Regions from separate parts of the Fictibacillus sp. 23RED33 genome, predicted to be linked through region 2. Evidence: riboswitches for the same ligand, from Rfam matches in the RefSeq annotation. Region 2 holds a riboswitch; the other holds the start of a gene.
What was found. A riboswitch is a leader RNA that binds a small molecule or an ion and turns the genes downstream of it on or off. The one in region 2 is predicted to bind thiamine pyrophosphate.
Positions count from the first base shown of each region.

Region 1: linked by a shared signal. The riboswitch ahead of tenA (thiaminase II) and the one ahead of thiT (energy-coupled thiamine transporter ThiT) in region 2 are both predicted to bind thiamine pyrophosphate.

Region 1 is NZ_JACZDX010000001.1:1,361,664-1,367,110, forward strand. It holds gene gltB (glutamate synthase large subunit) at 1-131, shown strand, start outside; gene IHV09_RS07065 (glutamate synthase subunit beta) at 157-1,635, shown strand; gene IHV09_RS07070 (manganese-dependent inorganic pyrophosphatase) at 1,741-2,670, shown strand; TPP riboswitch at 2,805-2,912, shown strand; gene tenA (thiaminase II) at 2,998-3,702, shown strand; gene IHV09_RS07080 (ECF transporter S component) at 3,704-4,285, shown strand; gene IHV09_RS07085 (ABC transporter ATP-binding protein) at 4,299-5,447, shown strand, end outside.
Region 2 is NZ_JACZDX010000001.1:1,071,674-1,077,120, forward strand. It holds gene pknB (Stk1 family PASTA domain-containing Ser/Thr kinase) at 1-939, shown strand, start outside; gene rsgA (ribosome small subunit-dependent GTPase A) at 942-1,832, shown strand; gene rpe (ribulose-phosphate 3-epimerase) at 1,832-2,479, shown strand; TPP riboswitch at 2,501-2,607, shown strand; gene thiT (energy-coupled thiamine transporter ThiT) at 2,699-3,268, shown strand; gene IHV09_RS05645 (thiamine diphosphokinase) at 3,265-3,909, shown strand; gene spoVM (stage V sporulation protein SpoVM) at 4,014-4,094, shown strand; gene rpmB (50S ribosomal protein L28) at 4,582-4,770, opposite strand; gene IHV09_RS05660 (Asp23/Gls24 family envelope stress response protein) at 5,005-5,367, shown strand; gene IHV09_RS05665 (DAK2 domain-containing protein) at 5,383-5,447, shown strand, end outside.

The DNA of each region.
Region 1 (5,447 bases), 290 kb from region 2:
TTAAGAAAATAGAAGAAGAGAAAATAGCTGGATATTCCGAAGATGAAGCGATTATGAACGCTTTTGAAGCAGGTTCAAGCGCAGCGAAAGCAAGTGGCAGACCTGGACCGACAAAATTAATCCTGAAATAAATTGAGATGAGAGGAGAGATTTTAAATGGGAAAACCAACCGGATTTTTGGAATACCCGAGAGAAGAAACGATAGAGAGAAAGCCTCTCCAACGTCTTAAAGATTGGAAAGAGTATACAAAAAAACAACCAGAAGATATGTTGAAAAGGCAAGGCGCTAGATGCATGGATTGTGGTACACCTTTTTGTCATATTGGTATCGAGATTAATGGGGCTGCTGCAGGCTGCCCTATTAACAATCTGATACCTGAGTGGAATGATCTGGTTTATCGCGGAAAATGGAAAGAAGCGCTTGACCGTTTAATGAAAACAAACAATTTTCCTGAATTCACAGGACGGGTTTGTCCTGCTCCTTGTGAAGGATCATGTACAGTTGAATTAGCTGGACCTGCTGTAACCATAAAGAACATTGAAAAAGCAATTATTGATAAAGGGTTTGAAAACGGCTGGATCCAACCTAGGATTCCAGAAAGAAGAACAGGAAAAAAAGTCGCTATTGTTGGTTCAGGACCAGCTGGACTTGCTGCTGCTGACCAGCTGAACCAAGCGGGTCATTCTGTTACCGTTTATGAGAGAGCAGACAAAGCCGGCGGATTGTTAACGTATGGAATTCCCAACATGAAGTTGGATAAAGATGTTGTGGAAAGAAGAATCAAATTATTAAGACAAGAGGGTATTGATTTTATTCTTAACACAGAGGTGGGAAAAGATGTTACCTCTGAGGAACTAAAGAATCAATATGATTCTATAATTCTATGTACAGGTGCACAGAAACAAAGAGATTTAACTCTTCAAGGAAGAGAAGCTCATGGTGTTCATTTTGCTATGAACTATTTAACACAAGCAACGAAGAGGCTGTTGAACATCGAAGTTTCTGAACCACTTATTGATGCAGAAGGTAAAAATGTAATCGTAATTGGTGGTGGCGATACTGGTGCTGACTGTGTGGCAACGGCTCTTCGACAAAAGTGTAAGAGTGTAGTTCAATTTGGTAAGCACCCTAAACTTCCTGATGTGCGCAGTGATGCAAACATGTGGCCAGAGCAACCTAACATTTTCACAATGGATTATGCCTATGAAGAAGCTACTGCTCAATACGGACATGATCCAAGAGAGTACTCCGTTCAAACGAAAAAAATCGTATCAGATCATAATGGTCGATTAAAAGAACTTCATACGATTCAGATGAAAAGAACATCAGATGATGCAGGAAATATGGTTTTTGAAGAAATTCCTGGATCTGAAAAAATCTGGCCAGCTGATCTTGTTTTCATCGCGATCGGTTTTGAGGGTACAGAACTGCCAGTCTTAAAAGAATTTGGTGTTGAAGTCAAACATAACAAAGTAGATGCTAAACATGGTGACTATAGAACAAATGTAGATGGAGTATTTGCAGCAGGTGATTCTAGACGTGGTCAAAGTTTAATCGTTTGGGCGATCCAAGAAGGACGTGATTGTGCACGTCAAGTGGATCTATCGTTGATGGGAAGTACGGTTTTGCCTTAATACTTTTTTCCATGCTACAATAAACTCCAAAAGCCAAAAGCTTTTTATCTATGATAAAATAGGGCTTAGGCTAAAACAATTCTTTTATTTATAAGGAGTAGACGCATGGAAAAAGTACTTATTTTTGGACACAAAAATCCAGATACTGACACGATTACATCAGCTCTCGTTTACGCTGACTTGAAAACTAAATTAGGACAAAACGTAGAAGCTATTCGCCTAGGTGAGATCAATGGTGAAACACAATATGCATTAGATTATTTTAAAGCTGAACTTCCGCGTTTAGTTGAACATGTCTCTGCTGAAGCAAACGCGGTAATCTTAGTTGACCATAATGAACGTCAACAAAGTGCAAATGACATTGACAAAGTAAGAGTATTAGAAGTTATTGACCATCATCGTATCGCGAATTTTGAAACAAGCGATCCTTTATACTATCGTGCTGAACCTGTTGGCTGTACAGCTACAATCTTAAACAAGATGTACAAAGAGAAAGGCGTTCAAGTTGAGAAGAACATTGCCGGACTTATGCTTTCTGCCATTATTTCTGACTCATTGTTGTTTAAATCACCTACTTGTACAGAAGAAGATGTTGCCGCAGCACGCGAGCTTGCTGAAATTGCTGGTGTAGATGCGGAAAAGTACGGTCTAGAAATGCTAAAAGCAGGTGCTGACTTAAGTGATAAATCTGTTGAAGAATTGATTTCACTTGATGCTAAAGAATTTAATATTGGTGAAAACAAAATTGAAGTTGCTCAAGTGAATACGGTTGATGCTAGCGATGTATTAAAGCATCAAGAAGACTTGGAATCAGCGATTACGAAAGTGATTGCAGACAAAGGTCTAGACCTGTTTATGTTTGTGGTAACAGATATTTTAACAAATGACTCGACAGCGTTAGCTCTTGGTAAGAGATCACAATCTGTTGAAGAAGCTTATAACGTTAAATTAGAAAACAACACAGCCATCCTTAAAGGTGTTGTTTCTCGTAAAAAACAAATCGTACCTGTTTTAACAGAAGCGATGAGCAAATAAATGAAGATTTTAAAGGGTAATGCCATACTACGGCTTTGCCCTTTTACTTTGTTATACAAAGGTCGTGTTTCTAAAAATAGTTGACAATCTAAAAGAGACTGCTATCATTTAAGACAGAAACCAACTATATAAAAACGAACCACTAGGGGTGCCTTTTATAAGGCTGAGATCAAAGTGCGACTTTGAGACTCTTAGAACCTGATCTGGATTATACCAGCGTAGGGAAGTGGTGTTGCGGAGTCTTTATTCCTGTTTTGAATTCTCCATATACAACCACTTTCTTAGCTGAGAGTGGTTTTTTTGTTGGATAAAACAAGGAGGATTCATATGAACACATTTACTGATATCTTGCGAGAAAGAGCGGCTTCTATTTGGGAAGCGAACCTTCAACATCCATTTGTGAAGGGAATTGCAGATGGTGACCTTTCTTTAGAACGGTTTAGGTACTATGTATTACAAGATTCGTATTATTTATCTCATTTTGCAAGAATACAAGCGATGGGGGCTGCAAGAGCTGAGGATTTGTATACGACTTCTAGAATGGCAGCACATGCACAAGGTACAAATGACGCGGAGTTAGGACTTCATGAGACATTTATGAAACAGCTTGGAGTGACAGAAGAAGAACTAGCTGATTTTGAACCTGCTCCCACTGCTTACCATTATACATCTCACCTTTACCGAGTTGCAGAGTCTGGAAGTTTGGGAGAAATTATCGCAGCCATTCTGCCTTGTTATTGGATCTATCAAGAGATTGGTGAAACATTCAAAGGGGCGACACCACAAGAACCCATCTATCAAGAGTGGATCGCTGCATATGGCGGTGAATGGTTCACAGAACTTGTACAAGAGCAGATTGATAGACTGAATCAATTGGCTGAAAAAGCAAGCGATGTAGAGAGAAATAAGATGATTCAACATTTCTTGATCAGTTGTCAGTATGAGTATTCCTTCTGGGAGATGGCTTATACATTGGAAAAATGGCCGATTCCATTCAGCCTGACCACGTCGACGATCGGGAGTGAAGGGTAGTATGCAAAAGGGGTTAAAGTTAACGGATATCCTTGTAACAATCGTAATCTCTATCGCATTTGGCATACTGTATAAGATTTGGGGACCTCTATATTATGCCGTAAAACCGTTTGGCCTTCACATCGATCAGTTGATATATGGGATGTGGTTCATGGCGGCGACCGTTGCATTCCTAATCATTCGAAAGCCTGGAGTTGCCTTATTGGCTGAAATTGCTGCTTCTTCAGGAGAATTTTTGATGGGATCTGAATTTGGACTTGAAGTGTTACTATACGGACTCATTCAAGGATTGTTTGCAGAATTTATCCTATTCGCATTTCGTTATAAACGATTTGATCTTTTCGTCATCTCACTTGCTGCACTAGGTTCATGTGCAGGATCTTTAATCATGGACTTTTACAAAGGATATATCGGTGATCTTTCAACATGGAATCTAACATTATTTATCGTATTTAGAATAATCGGTTCTATCTTGTTTACAGGATTGTTTGCCGTTTCTATCGCAAAAGCTTTAGAGGCTACAGGTGTGACGAATTTAGTACGATCTTCGTCAAAAAAGGATCATGAAGCGTTAGATCAATAACTGAGGTGGTTGGATGACAAGCGTAACTTCTGTGAGAAATCTGAGATTAAAGTTTCCGGACGAATCAAAATTGCTGTTTAGAGATATGAGTTTGTCTATTAATCGTGGTGAAAAAGTGCTTCTTCTTGGCACCTCTGGATGTGGCAAATCCACATTGTTGCAGGTTCTGTCTGGACTCGTACCACGAACAATTGATATTCCTATGAAATGTGATGAAATACAAATCCCTGATCAATGGGGATTTGTATTTCAAGATCCTGATACTCAGTTCTGTATGCCTTATGTTGATGAAGAATTAGCATTTGTTCTTGAGAACTTGGAAGTGCCTCGAGAAGAGATGTCTAGCAAGATTTGTTCTTTATTAAAAGAGGTTGGTCTTGAGCTTGAGAACATTCATACACCGATTCAACATCTATCTGGTGGAATGAAGCAACGATTAGCGATTGCATCTGTATTAGCACTGAAACCAGATGTAATATTTTTAGATGAACCAACTGCTTTTATTGATGAAAAGGGTACAGAACAAATTTGGGAAACGGTAAAAAGAATATGGAAAGATAAGACGTTGATCATTGTTGAACATAAAATTGAGAAAATCCTAGATTTTGCTGATCGTCTCATTGTATTTACTCCAGATGGAGAAATTCTAGCTGATGGAAACACTTCAATGGTCTTTACTCATTATAAGGAAAAGATCAAAGAGTTTGGAATTTGGTACCCTGGTGCATGGGATGATTATAAACGAGAACCAATCATGAATAACAAGAAAGAACTTTCAAACACCATGAAGTTACAGATTTTCAAAGGATATCGAAACAAAGAAGTTAAGATCGTGGTAGATCACTTAGTGATCCATTCAGGAGAATGGGTCACTATAATGGGTGAAAACGGAGCAGGAAAGAGTTCAATATTATTGGCTCTGATGCAGCTCATAAAAACATCTGGAGACTATTTTATCAATGATGTACCTATTCGAAAAACGAAAGACATCTCTGGACTTCTTTACCTCGTATTTCAGAACCCTGAATATCAATTTTTAACAAATTCAGTTCACGATGAAATAACCTATGGATTAAAAAACGACCAAGAAATTGAATCCGATGTAAAAGAGATACTCTCTTCTCTGGAGTTGACAAGCAAAAAGGAGCAACATCCTTATCAA
Region 2 (5,447 bases):
GCGGGAGAAGAATATGTAGATGCTTTTGATAGCTTGAGAGCCGAAGGGCTTGAAGTGAAACGGCAGGAAGTATTTGATCCCGAGATTGAAGAAGGTCTTGTAGTAAGGCAGGATCCATCTCCAGGAACAAAAGTGAAACAGCAAGCAATCGTTACGTTATTCGTATCAAAAGGACCTGAAAAGGAAAATATGCCTGATGTAGAAGGCTATAATATAGAAGATGCGAAAGAACGTTTGAAAGAAGATGGCTTCTCACAGATCAATATCGACTATGAAGAATCAGACACAGAGCCAGAAGGTACGGTGCTCGAACAAAGTCCTGATCGTGATGAAAAAGTAACACCTGCAGAAACTGAAGTTACACTAACAGTTAGTTCTGGAACACCAACCGTTCAAGTTGAAAACTTAATAGGTGCGACAGAACAAGATGTAAATACGTTTGCTGAGAATGCTGGTCTTACCGTTGAATTTTCAAAAGAGTTCTCTGATACGGTCGAAAAAGGAAGAGTGATCTCGCAAAATCCATCTCCTTTTACGCAAGTAGAAAAAGGAGCAACGATCTCTGTCGTTCTTTCTGATGGCCAAGAAGAATCAGAAGAGCCTCCTGCTGAAGAGGAACCACCCGCCGAAGACCGTACAGTGACAAAGGATATCGAAGTTAAGCTAGATAAGAAGGACAGAAGAGAACCAGTTACAGTAAGAATTGTATATTCCGATAAAAACGCTTCAAATGAAGTTTTTGTTGAAGAACAGATTACAGACAAAAAGAAATATCAGCTGCCTCTGACGATCGCTGAGGGAGGTTCTGCTTCTTACGTTGTATATATCAACGGAAAAGAAGAGGAATCTGAGACGATAAATTATGATGATGCTAAAAGTGCTAACGCAAGAATGAGTAATGATAATAATGATGATGAGGAAGGGGACGATGGTGATTAAGCATGCCTGAAGGAAGAATTGTTAAAGCGCTCGCTGGTTTTTATTACGTTAAGGAAAATGGTAAGGCCGAAGTTTTCCAATGCAGAGGAAGAGGTAATTTTCGCAAAAAGAAAGTAAATCCATTGGTAGGGGACTGGGTAGAATACGAGTCAAGCAACATTACAGATGGATACATTCTTGATGTGAAGGAACGCAAAAACGAGCTAGTTCGTCCTCCTATCGCGAACGTAGACCAAGCCATTCTAGTTTTTTCAGCTACTGAACCGGATTTTAGCACGCTTTTATTAGATCGCTTCCTTGTTCATATTGAAGCGAACGATATCTTACCTGTTATTTGTATCTCAAAAATGGATCTTATACAGAAACCTGAAGAGATCGAGGAAATCAACCATTATATAGAGGCTTACAAAACATTAGGTTATGAAGTCATTCCAACTTCGACAAAAACAGATGATAGTCTTGAAATGTTCTATCCACTTTTCAAAGATAAAGTTACCGTTTTTGCAGGGCAGTCTGGAGTTGGTAAATCTTCCCTTTTGAATGCGATCAATCCAGAGCTTATGCTTGAGACAAATGAGATTTCAAGCCATTTAGGCCGAGGGAAGCACACGACTCGTCATGTGGAACTCATTCTCTTTGGTAATGGCTTAGTTGCTGACACGCCTGGGTTTAGCTCGCTAGATTTCTTAAATATTGAAGCGGAAGACTTATCGATGTACTTCCCAGAAATGGACGAGCTTCGAGGCGATTGCAAATTTAGAGGGTGCTCACATACGTCTGAACCGAAATGTGCAGTTAAAAAAGGGGTAGAGGACGGAGTCGTTCCAAAGTTCCGCTACGACCATTACGTAAGTTTTTTACAAGAAATTAAAGATCAAAAACGGAGGTACTGATGATTAAAATAGCTCCATCTATTCTGTCGGCTGACTTCTCAAGGTTAGGCGATGATATAAAAGCTGTAGAAGAAGCGGGTGCGGATTATATTCATGTTGATGTGATGGATGGCCATTTCGTACCAAACATCACGATCGGACCACTGGTTGTTCAAGCGATCCGACCTGTTACAAAACTTCCGTTAGATGTACATCTCATGATTGAAAATCCAGATCGATACATTGAAGAATTTGCAAAAGCAGGTGCAGATATTATTTCTGTGCATGTTGAAGCATCACCTCATCTACATCGAACGGTTCAACTCATTAAACAACAAGGTGTAAAAGCGGGTGTGGTGATTAATCCAGCAACACCAGTCGATTCTATCAAACACATAATACAAGATGTTGACCTTGTGTTGTTAATGACTGTTAATCCTGGGTTTGGTGGACAAGCATTCATAGAGAGCGTAGTGCCCAAGATCAAAGAGGTGTCCGATCTCGTACAAACACAAGGATTGAACGTTGAGATTGAAGTTGATGGCGGTGTAAATCCAGAAACAGCTCGTCTTTGTGTGGAATCTGGTGCGAATGTATTAGTTGCTGGTTCTGCCATTTATGGGAAGAAAGATTTAAAGGATGCAATAAAAGCCATTCGTGGTGTATAATTGATTAAAGAAAATTAAATAAGCAACCACAGGGGGAGTCCTTTAAAGGGCTGAGAGGGGAGTGTTCTCCCGACCCTTTGAACCTGAAGCTGGATCATACCTGCGTAGGGATGTGGAGTCGTATGACTTTTTGAATGTATATCTAAAAAGCAACCGAGCTCACATGCCGGTTGCTTTTTTTGTTTTTCTGTTAGCATAGAAAATAGGGGGTTATCATGTATGAAAGCAAACAACATATCATTATTAACAGAAATCGCTATCATGTCAGCTTTATCATTGATTTTAGGCTTAATTAAATTTGCTGGTCCTTGGCCACAAGGTGGTTCTGTTTCGTTAGAGATGGTTCCAATCTTTTTAATGGCTTTTAGAAGAGGGCTAAAGGCAGGGGTGCTTACAGGCTTAGCTGTAGGACTGCTTCAGCTTCTTGTGAACCCTTACGTTATTCATCCAGCACAGATGATCTTAGACTATCCGTTAGCGTTCGCTCTAGCGGGCGTTGCGGGGGCATTTGCGCCGTCTATCACTCAAGGTGCCAGCAAGAGAACGTTCTTGATGGTTACAGGAATTTTCGTAGGTTGCTTGTTAAGAACGATCTCACATGTATTATCAGGAGTTATATTCTTTAGTGATCTAGCAGAAGAGATGAACATATGGCTCTATTCGTTCTTATACAACGGATCGTTCATGGTCGTTATTTTCGGGATTACTGCTCTAGTCGTTATACTACTAACAAACACAGCTCCTAAACTACTGCACGCTGCTCATAACGGTCGCCATCAAGCAGCATGAAGATAAGCATAGTTGCAGGAGGTCCGGAGCATTTGATTCCTGATTTGAAGCCATATGATCTATCAACGGATCATATTTGGATCGGTGTCGATAGAGGAACCCTCTTTTTATTGAGAAATGATATCTTTCCACAGTATGCATTTGGTGATTTTGATTCTGTTTCTGATGATGAGAGAAGAAGTATAATGAACTCTTCGATAAAAGTGAATCAATACCGATCAGAAAAAGATTCCACTGACATGGAGATCGCATTAGAGTGGGCGTTGAAACAGAATCCAGAACAAATTCTCATATTCGGTGCGACTGGTGGAAGGTTAGATCACGAACTGATGAACATCCAACTTTTATTTAAAAGTCGGAGTAATCTTGCAGATGTAAGGATTAAGGATACAAGGAATGAGATCTCACTTCATCTACCTGGATGTTATGAAATTGAGCAAGATCACAGATACTCATATATCTCATTTCTGGCTCAAAGTGAAGAAGTGACAGGTATCACCTTAGAGGGATTTAAATACCCGTTAGACCAAGCTAAACTTCAGGCTGGTTCATCGTTATGTGTTTCCAATGAGCTTGTAAATAAAAGTGGTACTTATTCTTTTGACTCCGGCATAATATTGATGGTAAAGAGCCGTGATTAAAAAATCACGGAATACAGGCCCCAAAGCACCTTTTTATAAAAAGGGGAATAAAGTATTTATTGTTTAGCTCTTATCATTTTTTATGGGCCTGGAGGAGGGGTAAGATGAAATTTTATACCATTAAACTTCCTAAATTCTTGGGAGGCTTCGTACGTGCCGTCTTAGGTTCTTTCAAAAAAGGATAACAAACAAAAAAAGCGCTTGTGCGCTTTTTTTGTTTGTTTTTTGAATATTTGGTTTCGTGTATAGTCGGTTTCTGTGAAAGTAGTTGATTTCCGCTCCAGGTTGCACGCTTTCCATGGGGCGAACGGTGAGCCTCCTGCCGCTTTGCGCCATTAGGAGTCTCCACCTGACCGCTTCAAGTTTGTCTCTCTGCTCCTGCGTCTACAAGTTTATGCTAACGAAGTGAACTTCCTCGTCGCATGCCTTGCGAGAAGCACCTCATGTTGCAGGCAGGCAACCTTACGCTCCAATCAACTTGCCTAAGATGAGAAAAAGAAAATACCCAAAAAGCAACAATCATTTAGAAAGAGTCTTTTAAAAGAGAATAATTTTAAGATTGGATGATTTACTGTCCAGTTTAAAGAAAATACTGTCCACTTGAATCTATTTTGGTCATCAAAGCGCTTTTTGGACAAAGAAAAAAACAGCAGCGGTTGCTGCTGTTTTTATTTATACACGTTCAACTTTGCCAGATTTAAGGGCACGAGCAGATACGTATACGCGTTTAGGCTTTCCGTCCACAAGAATACGAACCTTTTGGACGTTAGCTCCCCAGCTTTTCTTTGATTTGTTCATTGCGTGAGAACGCTTGTTACCAGTTTTAGGTCCTTTTCCAGTAATAAAACATTTACGAGCCATGTAGGTGAACCTCCTTTACAGCAAAAAAGCTTTGCATCAATTCAATCGTATGTTAAATACTAAATAATATTAGCATGACTTCAGTAGCAATGCAACATATTCGTAAAAGGTTTTCAAGTAAATTTCCTTGACAATACTATTTACATAGTGTGAAATGTAGTAGTCCTTTCAAAATAGGCTGATGTATAGTAAAATATTTGTTAGCCATTTAACAAATTAAAGGGGGATATAAGCATGTCCATTGAAATGAAAACAACCTATGGTCAAATTGATATTTCTAATGAAGTAATTGCCACTATAGCCGGTGGAGCAGCAATTGATTGTTACGGAATTGTTGGCATGGCATCAAGGAAGCAATTAAAGGATGGAATAACTGAACTTTTAGGACGTGAAAATTTCTCCCGAGGGATCGTTGTTCGACAAGAAGAGGATGAAGTACATATTGACATGTACATCATCGTTAGTTATGGAACAAAGATTTCTGAAGTGGCTCATAACGTTCAGAACAAAGTGAAATATACCCTGGATCAAATGCTTGGTTTGGCGGTTGACTCAGTCAATATCTACGTTCAGGGTGTCAGGGTGACAACCCCTTAGTTAGGAGGAAGTTTTGTGTCTTTAAAAGTATTAGATGGAAAAAAGTTTTCAAAAATGGTACTCGAGGGTGCTTCAAACTT